Regions from separate parts of the Bacillus salitolerans genome, predicted to be linked through region 2. Evidence: riboswitches for the same ligand, from Rfam matches in the RefSeq annotation. Region 2 holds a riboswitch; each other region holds the start of a gene.

Region 1 (3,849 bases), on a different contig from region 2:
AATCGGCTAGCATGGTCTGTATCCTCAAATACATATGAGCTGGTTTGGTAGATGGGAACCGCCCTTGAACCAGTAGTCTGATCAGGTGAATACCCTCCATGTAATAATAATGTTTCTAATTCATAAGCTTGATTTGTCATTTCATCTTCCCCTTTCTAATAATGTATTTCAATAAAAAAACACCCTATTTAAGAAGAGGATGACGGATAATTCCCCTTCTTATCTTTCAGAATTAATAAATCTCTGCTGGAATTAGCACCTATATATGGTTGCCGGGTTTCAATGGGCCAGTCCCTCCACCGCTCTTGATAAGAAGTTTATAGAATTTTCAAAGAGTGTAATTATCTTTCCTTTTGCCTGACAGAACACAACTCCTGCTCCAGTATTTTCCCCCATTTTTCAAACTCGACAAGAAAACCATCGTGCCCGAAGGCAGTCGGAATCACATAATGAGACGCTACTCCATTTCTTGCTTGGTATAAGGTAACCAATTCTTCTAGAAGATTAGCAGGATATAGTAGGTCATCCTCAAAGCTAAAGGCAACAATTTTTGATTGAAAAAGTTCTACTGCCTCTCTCCACCCCCCACGATTAAATCCAATATCATGATGATCCATTGCCTTCAGTAAATACAAATAACTATTCGCATCAAAACGATTGATAAATTTTTCACCTTGATACTTTAAATAGGATTCTATTTGATACGTACTGTCTTTAGAACTTTCACCTCCTATATCACATTTTTTTCGTTGAAACCTAGTATTGAACTGTCCTGCAGAACGATACGATATCATCCCAATCATTCTAGCTATTCCCATACCATTCCTTGGATTTTCACTATAGTTACCATCTACCCAATTAGGATCACTTGTAATGGCATATCGTGCAATCGTATTAAAGGCGATGCTATAGTCGCTTACATATGGGGAAGTAGCTAACGGAATAAGCAGTGGTGCAAAATTCGGGTACAATATCCCCCATTCCAAGACTTGCATTCCCCCAAGAGAACCGCCTATTATTGAGTGAACCTCATGAATTCCTAAACTCTTCAATGCAATATAGTGACTCCTTACGATATCTCTTATAGTAATTGACGGAAAAGATGAACCATACTTCTGTCCATCCCCGTTATTTGAGGTGGGTCCTGTTGAACCATTACAACCTCCTAAGACATTAAGTGTAATTACTTGCCATTTCTCAGTATCAATGTTATTTCCAGGTCCGATTAATCCTGACCACCAGCCAGGATTTTTTAATGACCCAACGGCATGTTGGTTACCGGTTAGAGCATGACAGATTAATAGGATTGGTGCCCCTACACACCCTACTCTTTCGTACGCTATCGTTACGTTGTTAATCGTTTCCCCATGTTCAGTTTGGAAGTCACCAATCCGTATTTCCCCATTTTCAAACTCAAGTGACCTTCTCGTCGTTAACAACAACCTGCCTCCTTTCTCAAACTAAAAAAGCCCTCTTCACAAGAAGAGGGCATCATTCAATCTACTCTTCTTATCTGCCAAAGCCATAAAGCTCCGCAGGAATTGGCACCGTGTTTTCAACTAAGAAAATCGGTTGCCGGGTTTCATAGGGCCAGTCCCTCCACCTCTCTGGATAAGATACTTTATTAAATTTTCTGAATAAATATTGATATGAATATAGCACATCTTTTTTCGACCTGTCAAACCATTTTTTTAACTTTCTTACAATAACATAATCCTATCTTTTTATTTATGCTGATAATTCAATGTTACATAATGCAAATAATGACTCCACTAATAAGATGTCTTTAAATGATCCAGTAATTTTCAGTTGATTTCTACTTTCAATTTTTCTTAATCTTTCTTTCCCCATCAAAAATGATTGGATACAAGTGAGGTCACCTTTTATCCAAAGGTCTGTTCTCTCCTGACAATCATTAAACACTTCACATCCTTGAGACGAAATCTTTAAGAATAATAGATCATATCCTGATTGAAATGAAATATACAACGGATTTACCGGGAGAATAGGTTTTAAATTTGGTTGAATTAGAACTACCTCTGTGAACTTTTCAAGTAATAGCTTCATGTATCTCAACCCTTTCACTTTTAGCTTACATACACCTTTCTACATATGAACGTTATCTACCTTTATGATTCGTTCGACAGATTATTAACCCTTACCTACGCTTCTACAATAAATGGTATATTTCCCAAGAAATATGTTACATTGTGTTATATAGTCGACACATTTCATTAGAATATACAAAAATTGAATATTTCCTGAGAAATATGTCAAATATTGCATAAGGACCATAGAAAAAATCAAGATGTATTCACTATTTATACACAGGTACGCTCTTGATCGCAAGTCACTTCTACTACCAATCTAATTGCCTTATTTGATACAGAAACTTGTATAGCACCAAGCCCTTACTAGTTGCTGATAGCATAGTTTTTATATGCAATATACTATTTGTACAGAAACAGAAGGTAACATTAGGTTCCATCATATTTTATTTTCTAGTAGCTAAAAAAGAGAGTTCACCTATAAGATGAACTCTTTTTCAATCAAGCACTATATGTTTGACCATATATTTTCTCTTTCAGCTGCTTTCTTGCACGGTAAAGTTTGATTTTAACGGTTCCTGATCTAATATCAAGTTTGTCAGCGATTTCCTTCTCTTTCAAACCATTATTTACTTTATGATGGATGATCGCTCTTTGATCAACACTAAGTAGTTTAATCTCATGTTCAACTCTTTCCTTTAATAAATCACACTGTACTTCATCTTCTAATACGTACTTTTCTGAGATTTCACTAAAATACTGATCTATATCTTCAATCGAGACATGTACTCTCCTACTCTCTTTTCGAATCGCGTCTATAGCGGTCCTCTTTGCAATGACGGTTAACCAGGCACCCGCCTTTTCTGTAGCTGATATCGTATCAAACTTAACAAATGCCTTTATGAAGGTATCCTGAACAATGTCCTCCGTTAAATAATGGTCCCTTACCATTGCAAAAATGGTATTATACAACTTCTTATAAAAGGTTTGATACATTCCTTCACAATTCATTTTTATCGCCTTCTTATTTGAGTGAACTTTTTATGAAACTTGGCACTTTACCTTCTTTAAAACTCATCATTTCGACAATTTCGTTATTATCGAACACGAATGCAATGAAATATTGTCCCTCTAATTGATGTGTAGACTGTTCCCATGCCTGAATAATTTGTTCCTTGTCTGTGATTGTTAGTACGTCACTTTGTTTCTCAAGGTAATTAAGGAGGCTTTTAGGTGATTCTTTGTAAAAGAAATCCTTTAGTTCTTGACTACTTTTAATGATCAGTGCTTTTTGAAAGTCATTCCCTATGATGGATGCCTCTTCAAATTTATCATGCTCCTTTAACCAACTAATTGTATTGTAATAGTATGACTGCAAAGAGTAGTGCTCAAAATAGTGACGAGTATAACCATTTATCTGTGGTTCTTCCTGACTCTTTAAGCCCACTTCTACATTTGATAAGCTTCCCTGTTGATTTTGTATTTGATCATACGTCAGGCTTTCAATATCCTTTTTGAGTGATTGTAATAACGTTTCGATCTCCTCTTCATCAGAAATTGATACCGAACGAGATACAGGTCCACTTGGTGACAGACGTATTGTCTCAACGTCGCTACTGCTTAAATTTAGTAGATTAAAAGCAATCTTTTTATATTCTATTGATTCATAGATTGGTTTTAAATAAGAAGCATACTTTTCCCCTGCTTCAACGGTATATTGACGAACCATCTTATTCCCATTCTTTAACTCATAGACGATGAACACATGTCTACCTAACTGCTTTGAAGAATCAATATCTAC
Region 2 (3,849 bases):
CATTTATACCTTTTGTTGCAATTGTATGTGCAGCCATACTATCGGTAATCAGTGTAACGTCGATGTCTGCCTGCATGAGCTCCCATGTTGTTAATCTTGCTCCTTGTAATACAGGTCTTGTTTCAGATGCATAAATTTCTAATTTAATTCCACGTTCCTTTGCTAAATAAAAGGGTGAAAGGGCAGTCCCATATTTTGCCGTTGCAATAGATCCTGCATTACAAATGGTCAGGATTTTATCCCCATTTTTGAATAAGGATAAGGCATGCTCTCCAATCTGCTTACATACATCTTCATCCTCTAATTGAATTTGTATCGCTTCGTGAATAAGGGTCGTAACAGCACCATTAATAGATTTAGCGTTGGAGATACTATTGGTAAGGCGATTCAACGCCCAGAATAAATTAATCGCCGTCGGTCTAGAACCTGCTAAGTAGTCACGATCCTTTGTAAGTTTTTCAATGAATTCTTGTAATGTCTCACAGTCGTAATTTTGAGCAGCAAGAGCTAAACCAAATCCTGCAGTTATGCCGATGGCAGGAGCTCCCCTTACTTTTAAAGATACAATAGCATTCCACACATCCTGAATGGTTCTTAATTCGAGATACGTAGTTTCATGTGGCAATAATTGTTGGTCTAAGAGGAGAATATGATCATCTTTCCACTGAACTGATTGTGGTATCGATAATGTATTAGTCATGTTGTAGTACACTCCTTATGAATACAATGAGTTCTTCTACTGAATAAATTGAATCTCTGTTTAGAATGAGTTCAGTACCAAGTGATAGGGCATTTGTCTTGGCTATTAGTCTATCATTGAGCTTTTCTATCCCGTCCAAATCAGCAACATGGGCTAATCCTATTGTTCTCCTTATCATTTCACAACCGGCAAAACCTATTGTATCTTCGAAAATTTGTGAGAGAGTGAAATCTAAATATCCTTCAATTTTAGTATAAATTTCTATACTATCTTGAACCCAGCTAGTAGTAAAGGTTTCTTTAAATGTATTCCATGTTTCAATTATTTGATCATAAAGTTTTAGCCTTTCGTGTTCAGGCTTAGAAAGAGCATTCAGAAGTAAGTTTGCAATAAACTGGCCAACATCAAATCCAATTGGTCCATAAAAGGCAAACTCAGGGTCAATTACTTTAGTCTGAGACTCACTTGCAAATATGCTTCCAGTGTGGAGGTCTCCATGTAATAATGCTTCCCCAGTCGTTACAAACTTTTTCTTTAGTTTTGCAACTTCTTGTTTTAATTTTATATTTTCCCATATTTGATGAACACTTGGCGTTAATTCATCTTCAAAATTGTTTGTCTCATGATTAAAAAATGGATCTGTAAATACTAGGTCTTCCGTAATTTTACATAACTCCGGATTACTGAATTGTTTTACTAACTTTTTCTTTTCTTGAGGATCAAGAGCAAAATCTGAAGTGTAGAATAGCGTTTTCGCTAAATAAACACCTATATGTTTGGCCAAAACAGGATAGTGAGCATTGTTAATTAAACCTTTGCGTGCAATTACAAGGTGTGATAGATCCTCCATGATCATAATCGCAAGTGTCTCGTCTGAATAGTAGACTTTTGGTACAAATTCAGGTACATATTGTCCAAATACATGAAGTGCATCACGTTCGATTTTGTTTCTATTTATAGTGAGTGGCCAGCTTTCACCAACTACTTTTGCATAAGGTAGAGCTTGTTTAATAATAATCCCTTGATTATTTACTTCATCTCGAATATGAAAGATAAGATTTAGATTTCCGTCCCCAATTTCTTTACATGTTAACGTGACATCATTTCTAAATAATCCTAAACGAATAGCGAGTGTAGTTGCTGTTTCTTCTGTTAACGGTTCATACGTATATTCTTTTGTTAATTCCATCATGATTACCTCCAATTAATAGATGACGTAGGAGGCTCTTCAATTAGAAAAGCCTCTTTCAGTTAGAAAGAGGCTTGAAGTTATACTTCTCACCTCTTATCTGTCAGAAAGAAATACCTTCTTTCTGTGGAAGTAGCACCGTGCCTTCTGTGATTACTCACAGGCGCAAATGTAAAGCGCCCCATTTCACAATGGTATTACGGTCGGTTGCTGCAGCTTCATCGGGCCATTCCCTCAGCTAACTCTTGATAAGAGATTATGTTCATTTAAGATATGTCAATCTTAAATGTTTTAGTTTAGTAAGTTAAGTTTTCAGTTGAAACTCGGTTGGTAGCGAGTTTTCAGAAATTTTTCACTTGATGAAAATAATAACAGTTTTTAGTTATATATGTCAATAGTTTTTAGTAAATGAAATATTTAGCAATAAAATTCGGGTCTTCTATCTTCAAAAATTGGTATTTGCTTACGTACAGAAGTCACCTTCTCAGTATCAATCGTACCTGTGAGAATAAATTCCGTTTCATTTGCTTCAGAAATTATTTCTCCCCATGGATCAATGATCATAGAGTGACCTGCGAATACATTGCGAGGATCACTTCCTGATCGGTTACAAGCAATAACGTAGCATTGATTTTCAATGGCTCTACTAATCAGGAGCGTACGCCAGTGTGCAAGTCTAGGCAGCGGCCATTCCGCTACTACGAACACAATTTGTGCACCTTGTGATGTATGTTTACGAACCCATTCAGGAAATCGTATATCATAGCAAATGAGTCCTGCACATAGAGTATTACCTATTTCAAATAATCCGTCTTTTACCCCAGGTTGGAGGTGGTGATGCTCATCCATCAATTTAAATAAATGTAATTTACTGTACTCTCCTAGTAGATTTCCATCACGGCCAATTATTAGCATTGTATTATATACACCTTCACTAGTCTGTTTCGCTATAGATCCACCTATTAGAATAATCTTGTTTTCCTTTGCGAAATTTGTAAGAAATGTGAGTGCTCTTTCCCCATTTTTATCTGAGATTTCATCTAGTCTTGTTAGATCATAACCGGTGGACCATAGTTCTGGAAGAACGATGACGTCCGGATTATCAGATAATGCGAGTGTCATTTTTTCTGCGACGATGTTATAGTTCTCATTCGGATCTCCAAATACAATATCAAATTGTATACAGCTTATTTTCAGTTCCATAGATTTGAAATCACCTCAAAAAATTACTTTACATTTTGTTCTTAACAATATATTATTTGTGACTAGAATTTCAAGCCAAAATTCATTAAAAATTCCAAATAGTTTAATTTGAATAAGTAGGTGGAATGATGAAGGTATTCGAGCAATCAGATATTTTAAAAAGTTTACCTGTTCAATTCTTTGCTAGTTTAGTTGCGAAGGTGAACAAGGTTGTAGAACAAGGGTATGATGTGATTAATTTGGGACAAGGTAACCCTGACAGGCCGACACCAGAGCATATTGTGAAATCTTTACAGGAGTCAGCCGCGAATCCACTTCACCACAAGTACTCTCCATTTAGGGGACAACGTTTTCTAAAAGACGCGATAGTATCATTTTATAAACGTGAGTATGGTGTCGAACTTGATCCTGACAAACAAGTAGCAATACTGTTTGGAGGTAAGGCTGGTCTAGTTGAGGTTCCACAATGTGTGTTAAATCCAGGAGATGTAGCACTAGTGCCAGATCCGGGATATCCAGATTATTGGTCAGGTGTTGAACTAGCAAGAGGGAAAATGGAATTTATGCCGTTAAAGGTTGAGAACAAGTTCCTTCCTGACTATTCTAAAATCAGCTCTGACATATTACAAAGGGCGAAGTTAATGTTCTTAAATTATCCTAATAATCCAACTGGTGCTGTTGCTCCGAAAGAATTTTTTGAAGAAACAATAGAAATAGCTAAAAAGAATGATATATGTGTCGTACATGATTTTGCTTA
Region 3 (3,849 bases), on a different contig from region 2:
CAGATTTTCGTCGCCAGTACGTACAGCAATAATGTTTACATAAGGTGAATCTGGTCCTTCTATCGCAATGGCATCTTTTAATGGATTTAATCCCGCGTCAATTGCGTAGTTTGTGTTGATTAGCACTGCGTCCCCCTCATTGTTATTATAAACTTGTGGAAGTAAGCCTGCTTCAACATCTGCCTTGAATACTAAGTTCTTTGGATTTTCAGCAATATCATCAACTGTAGCTGTTGTTGTGTCGATACCTTCTGTTAGAGTAATTAACCCTTGGCTTTGTAACATTGTTAATATACGTCCATGATCTGCAACAGAGTTACTCATAATGATTGTTGCTCCATCAGGTAGTTCATCTAGACTTTTGTATTTTTGTGAATATACACCGATAGGTTCGATGTGAATTCCACCAGCGTTTACGAAGTCATATTCATTTTCAGCAATTTGTGCTTCTAAGTAAGGAATGTGCTGGAAATAGTTTGCATCGATTTCTTCATCAGCTAATGCTTTGTTTGGTAAAATATAATCTTGGAAAGGAATGATTTCTAATTCAATTCCCTTTTCTGCTAAAATTGGTTTTGCTTGTTCTAAAATTTCAGCGTGTGGTACGTTTGAAGCTCCTACCACTAACTTTCCTTCGTTACCGCCACAAGCTGCTAATGTAAATAATACTGCTACTAAACTAACAAATGTTAAAATCTTTTTCATGTTGTCTTCTCTCCTTATTTTTTATCTTTTATCTATAGATGATGTGACAATGTCACCGATAAACTGAATAATAAATACAATAATTAAAATGAAAATCGTTGATATTAGCGTTACATCATTTTGATTTCGTTGAAATCCGTCCAAGAAAGCTAAGTTTCCAAGACCACCCGCTCCAACAACACCTGCCATCGCCGTGTATCCGACTAACGCAATGGCTGTAACCGTTATTCCTGATACGAGTGCCGGCATTGACTCTGGAAGTAAGACTTTCCATATAATCGTTCCGGTCGTTGCTCCCATTGCCCTCGATGCTTCAATGACTCCTTTATCAATTTCTCGAAGTGCAATTTCTACCATTCTTGCATAAAACGGTGCTGCTCCTATGATGAGCGCCGGTAAAGCTGCATTGGATCCTAGCATCGTTCCAACGATAAACTTCGTAAATGGAATTAACAGTATAATAAGGATAATAAACGGAATTGAGCGGAAGATATTGACGATTCCAGCAATCGTTTGGTTGACGGTTTTGTTTTCCCATAAATTCCCTTTACCGGTTAAAAACAATAGGAGTCCTAAAATTACCCCGAATACAAATGTTGCTAGAACAGAAACAGCTGTCATATAAAGTGTTTGCAGAGTAGCATCAATCATTTTGTCCCACTTTACATTTGGTAGAAGTTGATTAAACACTTGAAATCACCTCCACACCGACTGACTGCTCTCTTATATAAGAAATAGCTTTTTCTACTTCAGTGTCTTCTCCATCAATGTGAAGAAATAATGCACCATAGGCTCCCGTTTGTAGTTGAGCAATTTTCCCTTGAAGTATATTGACCGTAATATTAAAGTTACGAATTACATTTGAAATGACTGGCTGCTCGGTTCCCTCTCCTACAAACGTCAACTGAATGACCTGACCATTTGGATAACGATGAAGTAAATGTTCAACCGTTTCCTTCGTTTCTTCTGGCTCAGTTAGTTGACCGACAAAACGCTTCGTAATAGGCTCCTGTGGATTTTTAAACACCTGCAACACATCGCCTTCTTCAACGACAATCCCATTTTCCATAACCGCAACACGATGGCAAATTTTACGAATGACATGCATTTCATGAGTGATAAGCACGATCGTGAGTCCGAGTCTTTCATTGATGTCGACTAGTAAATCTAGGATGGAATCGGTTGTTTGAGGATCTAAAGCTGAAGTCGCTTCATCACACAGTAGTACCTTTGGATTATTGGCTAATGCCCGTGCAATTCCAACACGTTGTTTTTGTCCACCACTTAGCTCAGAAGGATAGGCATCCCCTCTCCCCTCAAGGCCAACAAGCTTAATCAGTTCATTTACTCTCTTTACTTGCTCCTGTTTTTGGACACCAGCTATCTCTAATGGGAAGGCTATATTTTCTCTTACCGTTCTAGACCAAAGCAAGTTAAAGTGCTGAAAAATCATACCAATCTCCTGTCTTGCCTGTCTCAGCTCTCTGCCATTGATCTTAGCCATATCTCTTCCAGCGACAATGATTGATCCATCTGTTGGTTTTTCTAGCTGGTTAAACATTCGGATAAGTGTGCTTTTCCCTGCTCCACTATACCCAATGATTCCGAATATTTCTCCTTCTGCTATTTCCAGGTTAATTCCATTCACCGCGGTAACCTTCCCAGATTTTGAAGAGAATACTTTTTTTATATTCTTTAATGCAATCATGTTTTCCTCACCTTCTTTCCCTAAGTATCTTTATCGAATTACTACGGATAGTGTCATCGTCGTATCATATTTTTCCTTTAGTAAAAGGAAAAATATTAGATTAGAACAAAAAACCCTTTCTGCAATATGACAGAAAGGGTAAACATTCGTTTCCTCTCTCTCATCTTCCAAAGCAAACGCTTTGTAGGAATTGGCACCATTTCAACATCTTGTTGACGGTTGCCGGGTTTCATAGGGCCCAGTCCCTCCACCTCTCACGATAAGAGTTGTGTACGCATACACACTTTATTCAATTAGCACTTTAAATCACTCAAGGAAAAATTATTACGAAGGTAATCTTAGCATGTGCATGATTTAATCGTCAATACCTATTTTAAAATAATTTTATAGTATTCTTGTAACTATCAATCTACTGTTGCCTCTTTCCTGATTTCATTAGACACACCAGAAGCAAGAATGAGTGCTTGATTTAAATCATTCGTTAAATCTCTCACGGATTCAAGACCAATAGACAGACGTACTAACTCTTCAGTCACACCGGTTGCTATTAGTTGGTCACTAGTTAATTGAGAATGTGTAGTTGAAGCTGGATGAATGACAAGGGACCTTGCATCACCAACATTGGCTAAGTGGGACCATAGTTCAAGCGAATCAATAAATTTCTTACCTGCGTCTCTGCCACCCTTAATTCCAAAGACAACCACTGCCCCCTGACCTTTTATTAAGTATTTTTTTGCGAGAACAAACGATTCATGAGATTTAAGTCCTGGATATGAGACCCAATCAACTGATGGATGATTCACTAAATATTGTGCTATTTCCTTTGCGTTTTTAACATGTTTTTCCATTCGGAGCTGTAGTGTTTCAAGCCCTTGCAAAAGTAGAAATGCATTAAAAGGACTCAAGCATGAACCAAAATCTCGTAATAGCTGAACACGCAATTTAATGATATACGCCGCTTCACCAATATCTATATAACGTAAGCCGTTATAGCTAGGATCTGGATCTGTGAATCCAGGGAACTTATCACTGTTCCAATTAAATTTCCCTCCATCTACAATGAGCCCCCCAATGGAGTTTCCGTGACCTCCAATCCACTTCGTTGCTGAATGAACAACAATATCTGCACCCCATTTTAATGGTTTACAAAGCGACGGAGTGGCAAAAGTATTATCCACAATTAAAGGAATACCTGCCTCATGTGCAATATTGGCTACTGCTTCAATATCAAGAATTTGCAAACTCGGGTTTCCAATCGTTTCGGCGAATACCGCCTTCGTCTTATTAGTTATGGCTTTCTTAAAATTTTCTGGGTTGGAAGAATCTACAAACGTAACCTTAATTCCATATTTCGGAAAAGTCGTGGAAAATAAATTATAGGTCCCTCCATACAAATTAGTAGCCGCTACAATCTCATCGCCTGCATGTGCAATATT
Region 4 (3,849 bases), on a different contig from region 2:
CCTTATTATATAATTTATCGAATACCTCTACTGATATAGGTTGATTGATTGATCCCCATGCAATTTTATCTTTTACAGATTCTTCTTCAACAATAAATTTATCTTTAGGAGAGCGCCCTGTATATTTTCCTGTTGTTGCACGTACTGCGCCTGTTGCTGTTAGTTCTCCCTCATGTCTTGCAAGTACTTTTTCAACTAGACCTGGAACAGACAAATTTGTATAAATGTTTTGTCCGCTTAATAATTCTTTTAAGTTGATTGATACATCAACAGAGTTCATGTTCATAACCTGCCTTTTCCCTGATAATTTTTCTATTAATCTAAAAAAGGTGAATGATAACGATTACTCGCTCTGAAAATTAGTATAACATATTTAAGTGAATAGTCTATACTATTTTACGTTATTGTACGCATCATTCACAAAAATGTACCATTATTTCACCATCTTGTTCTTTATTAGGCAATAGCCCACCCTTTTTTAGGCATTCTTCATAGCTTAATAAGAGGAGGGATATTAAATGATGGATTTAATGAATCTAAGTACATTTGATTATGCTACCATTGCCGCGATCATTGCTGCATTTGTAACGGTAGTAGGAAATGCCTTTTCAATTGATAAAAAGTATCGATCCCTATTAGCGGTTGGATTCGGTCTACTATTTGTATTTATACCACAATTTTGGACAGAAAGGCTCTTAACTGCATTAATCATTGGGTTAACAGCTAGTGGTGTTTACAGTCAAGTAAAACCGAGAATTAATGAAAAGGAACTAATGAAATACAAAATACATGATGAAATAAAGAAAGAAAATGATACAAAAAACCAAAAAAATAATGATACTCCGTATTAGTTTTACCATATTTAAAGGAAACAAGTAAAATCTAAAATAAAAAGTATTGATTTCGTTATTGACAGGATTCGACTAAGTACGTTATGATATGAGCCGAACGGATACTCTCTTATCCCGAGCAGGTGGAGGGAACAGGCCCTATGAAACCCAGCAACCATCATGAAAATATGATAAGGTGCTAACCTGTTGCAAGGCAGCTGCCTTGAACGATAAGAGCGAAAGGCTAACACATACAACAAACCTTTCCTCTATAAATGGGAGAGGTTTTTTTATTTTATCTACATATAATTAGCCCTATCTTCTGACATCGGATTATGAAAACATGTTTTTGTATAAGCTAATCAGGTATACATGTATAAGGAAGAACACCTTTGTTTTATCTAACATATATTACTCTGGCTAAGCAAAAATTTTCTAATAAAAATGTGTTTGATTAAGAATAATAAGGGAATGAGTACCGTATCAACTTTGAGGTGAACAACCTCTTATTGAATAAGGGAGGAATAATGAAAAGATGTCAAACAAACGCCGTTTATTTACATCTGAATCTGTAACGGAAGGACATCCTGATAAAATTTGTGACCAAATCTCTGACTCGATTTTGGATGCAATTTTATCCAAGGATGCGAATGCACGTGTAGCGTGTGAAACATCTGTAACGACAGGTCTAGTACTAGTTGCTGGGGAAATTACAACATCTACATATGTGGATATTCCAAAAATTGTTCGTGAAACAATTCGAGAAATTGGCTATACACGTGCAAAATATGGTTTCGATGCAGAAACTTGTGCAGTACTAACATCTATTGATGAGCAATCAGCAGATATTGCAATGGGTGTAGATCAAGCTCTAGAGGCTCGTGAAGGTCAAATGACAGATGCAGAAATTGAAGCTATTGGTGCTGGTGACCAAGGGCTTATGTTTGGATTTGCTTGTAATGAAACAAAAGAACTTATGCCATTGCCTATTTCATTAGCACATAAATTATCTCGTCGTTTAACAGAAGTACGTAAAGAGGAAATTTTACCTTACCTACGTCCAGATGGAAAAACACAAGTAACGGTTGAGTATGATGAAAATAATGTACCAGTTCGTATTGATACAATCGTTATCTCCACTCAGCATCACCCAGAAGTATCAAATGAACAAATTCACCGTAATTTAAAAGAGCATGTTATCGATCCTGTTGTACCAAAAGAGCTAATTGATGAAAACACGAAATATTTTATTAACCCAACTGGACGCTTTGTAATTGGTGGACCACAAGGAGACGCAGGATTAACAGGTCGTAAGATTATTGTTGATACGTATGGCGGATACGCTCGTCATGGCGGCGGTGCCTTCTCTGGTAAGGATCCTACAAAGGTTGACCGCTCAGCTGCATATGCTGCACGTTACGTTGCAAAAAATATTGTAGCTGCTGGTTTAGCTGATAAGGCTGAGGTTCAATTAGCATATGCAATCGGAGTTGCTCAACCAGTATCCATTGCGGTTGATACATTTGGAACAGGTACTGTTGATGAAGAAGTATTAGTTGATCTTATCCGTAACAATTTTGACCTTCGCCCAGCAGGAATTATTAAAATGCTAGATTTACGTCGTCCAATTTATAAGCAAACAGCTGCTTACGGTCACTTCGGACGCAATGATTTAGATCTACCTTGGGAGCGTACAGACAAGGCTGCTGCGTTAAAATCTCAAGCATAATTAAAAGAAGGAACTGCAAACATGCAGTTCCTTTTATTTATTATTATGAAAGTATAAGTTTTCAGTAAGAGAATGGGCTAGTGACTTGGAATCCAGCACAATCACCCAGCCACTCGAGGTCAAACAACCTGTCATGAATAAAAGGAAAAACCACCTTCTTTTCATGACAGACGATTTGCTCTGCCTGTGGCTAAACGGGGCGCTTGTGCCTTTTCTTCTGATTAAAAGTTAGGCAAACTTTTTTTCATTAGAACGATGCAAGGCTGTTTCATATTCATAAAGTAAACTCTCAAAGATGGAGTCCCAGGTTTGTGTTAAAGCATATGTCCTTGCCTCATGTTGCATATTTTTTCGTAGTTCATCATTTGATAAAAGGGATTCAATAGCATGGACAAACGAGCTAACTTTTTTAGGTTCACAAAGAATACCGGTTATTCCATTTTTAATAATATTTTTTACTCCTCCAGAATTTGCACCCACAACAGGTGTACCACAAGCCAATGCTTCGAGCACTACATTCCCAAAGGTTTCAGTAGGTGAAGGAAAAATGAATAAATCAGAGCCTGCATAAACTTCTGCTAGCTCCTGACCACCTAAATATCCTGTAAAAGTAACGTTAGTAGGAACTTGTCGTTCAAGATCAGCCTTTGATGGTCCATCACCGACAATTAAAAACCGAACATTATGTTGAAGAGCTAAAGGTAGTTGATTCATGATACCCAATAGGGTATCCACGTCTTTTTCAGGAGCTAGTCTTCCTACATAGGAAAGGATATACTTTTCGTGGATATCATATTTTTGACGTAATTGCTGTGTGCTTTCTAATGGTTTGAAGACAGAGCCATCTACACCTCTACTCCAAACATGTAGATTTGTGAAACCATGCCTTCTGAGCTGTTCTTTTGTTTCTTGTGATGGGACAAAGGTTTTTAAAAAGGAGCGGTGAAACCAAGTCATGTATTTCCATAGAAGTGTAGAAAGGAATTGTAGGTCATAATACTCCAGATATTGATCAAAGTCAGTATGGTATGAGCCTACTAGAGGGATATTGAGTTTTTTAGCATAATGAATACCACAGAGCCCGACATTAAATGGTGTGGCCACATGAATAATGTCAGGCTTAAATTGTGATAATTGGTTTCTAACGTGAAGCATATTTGGCAGGGCTAACCTACACTCTGGATAAAGAAAAAAGGGCAAGCTAGTAAAGCGATGAATATGTGTTGAAAATAATTCTTCATCTTTTGTACAATCAGGTGCGAAGACCTTATAATCGATTCCTTGCTGATC

The links. Region 2 has a riboswitch for S-adenosylmethionine ahead of mtnK (S-methyl-5-thioribose kinase). Riboswitches for the same ligand answer to the same signal wherever they lie in the genome.
Region 1: another riboswitch for S-adenosylmethionine. It lies ahead of metX (homoserine O-acetyltransferase MetX); the one in region 2 lies ahead of mtnK (S-methyl-5-thioribose kinase).
Region 3: another riboswitch for S-adenosylmethionine. It lies ahead of ACFSCX_RS14255 (methionine ABC transporter ATP-binding protein); the one in region 2 lies ahead of mtnK (S-methyl-5-thioribose kinase).
Region 4: another riboswitch for S-adenosylmethionine. It lies ahead of metK (methionine adenosyltransferase); the one in region 2 lies ahead of mtnK (S-methyl-5-thioribose kinase).

What each region holds. Positions count from the first base shown of each region.
Region 1 is NZ_JBHUEM010000022.1:6,851-10,699, forward strand. Features, by position in the region: gene ACFSCX_RS14260 (O-acetylhomoserine aminocarboxypropyltransferase/cysteine synthase family protein) at 1-140, opposite strand, end outside; SAM riboswitch class I at 217-315, opposite strand; gene metX (homoserine O-acetyltransferase MetX) at 342-1,439, opposite strand; SAM riboswitch class I at 1,507-1,618, opposite strand; gene ACFSCX_RS14270 (hypothetical protein) at 1,729-2,067, opposite strand; gene ACFSCX_RS14275 (RNA polymerase sigma factor) at 2,550-3,059, opposite strand; gene ACFSCX_RS14280 (DUF6449 domain-containing protein) at 3,073-3,849, opposite strand, start outside.
Region 2 is NZ_JBHUEM010000003.1:288,333-292,181, forward strand. Features, by position in the region: gene mtnA (S-methyl-5-thioribose-1-phosphate isomerase) at 1-700, opposite strand, end outside; gene mtnK (S-methyl-5-thioribose kinase) at 693-1,889, opposite strand; SAM riboswitch class I at 1,983-2,144, opposite strand; gene ACFSCX_RS03005 (carbon-nitrogen family hydrolase) at 2,307-3,092, opposite strand; gene ACFSCX_RS03010 (pyridoxal phosphate-dependent aminotransferase) at 3,221-3,849, shown strand, end outside.
Region 3 is NZ_JBHUEM010000022.1:2,854-6,702, forward strand. Features, by position in the region: gene metQ (methionine ABC transporter substrate-binding lipoprotein MetQ) at 1-705, opposite strand, end outside; gene ACFSCX_RS14250 (methionine ABC transporter permease) at 727-1,395, opposite strand; gene ACFSCX_RS14255 (methionine ABC transporter ATP-binding protein) at 1,388-2,413, opposite strand; SAM riboswitch class I at 2,571-2,679, opposite strand; gene ACFSCX_RS14260 (O-acetylhomoserine aminocarboxypropyltransferase/cysteine synthase family protein) at 2,818-3,849, opposite strand, start outside.
Region 4 is NZ_JBHUEM010000054.1:94,955-98,803, forward strand. Features, by position in the region: gene pckA (phosphoenolpyruvate carboxykinase (ATP)) at 1-280, opposite strand, end outside; gene ACFSCX_RS22495 (hypothetical protein) at 519-851, shown strand; SAM riboswitch class I at 958-1,067, shown strand; gene metK (methionine adenosyltransferase) at 1,366-2,559, shown strand; gene ACFSCX_RS22505 (glycosyltransferase family 4 protein) at 2,788-3,849, opposite strand, start outside.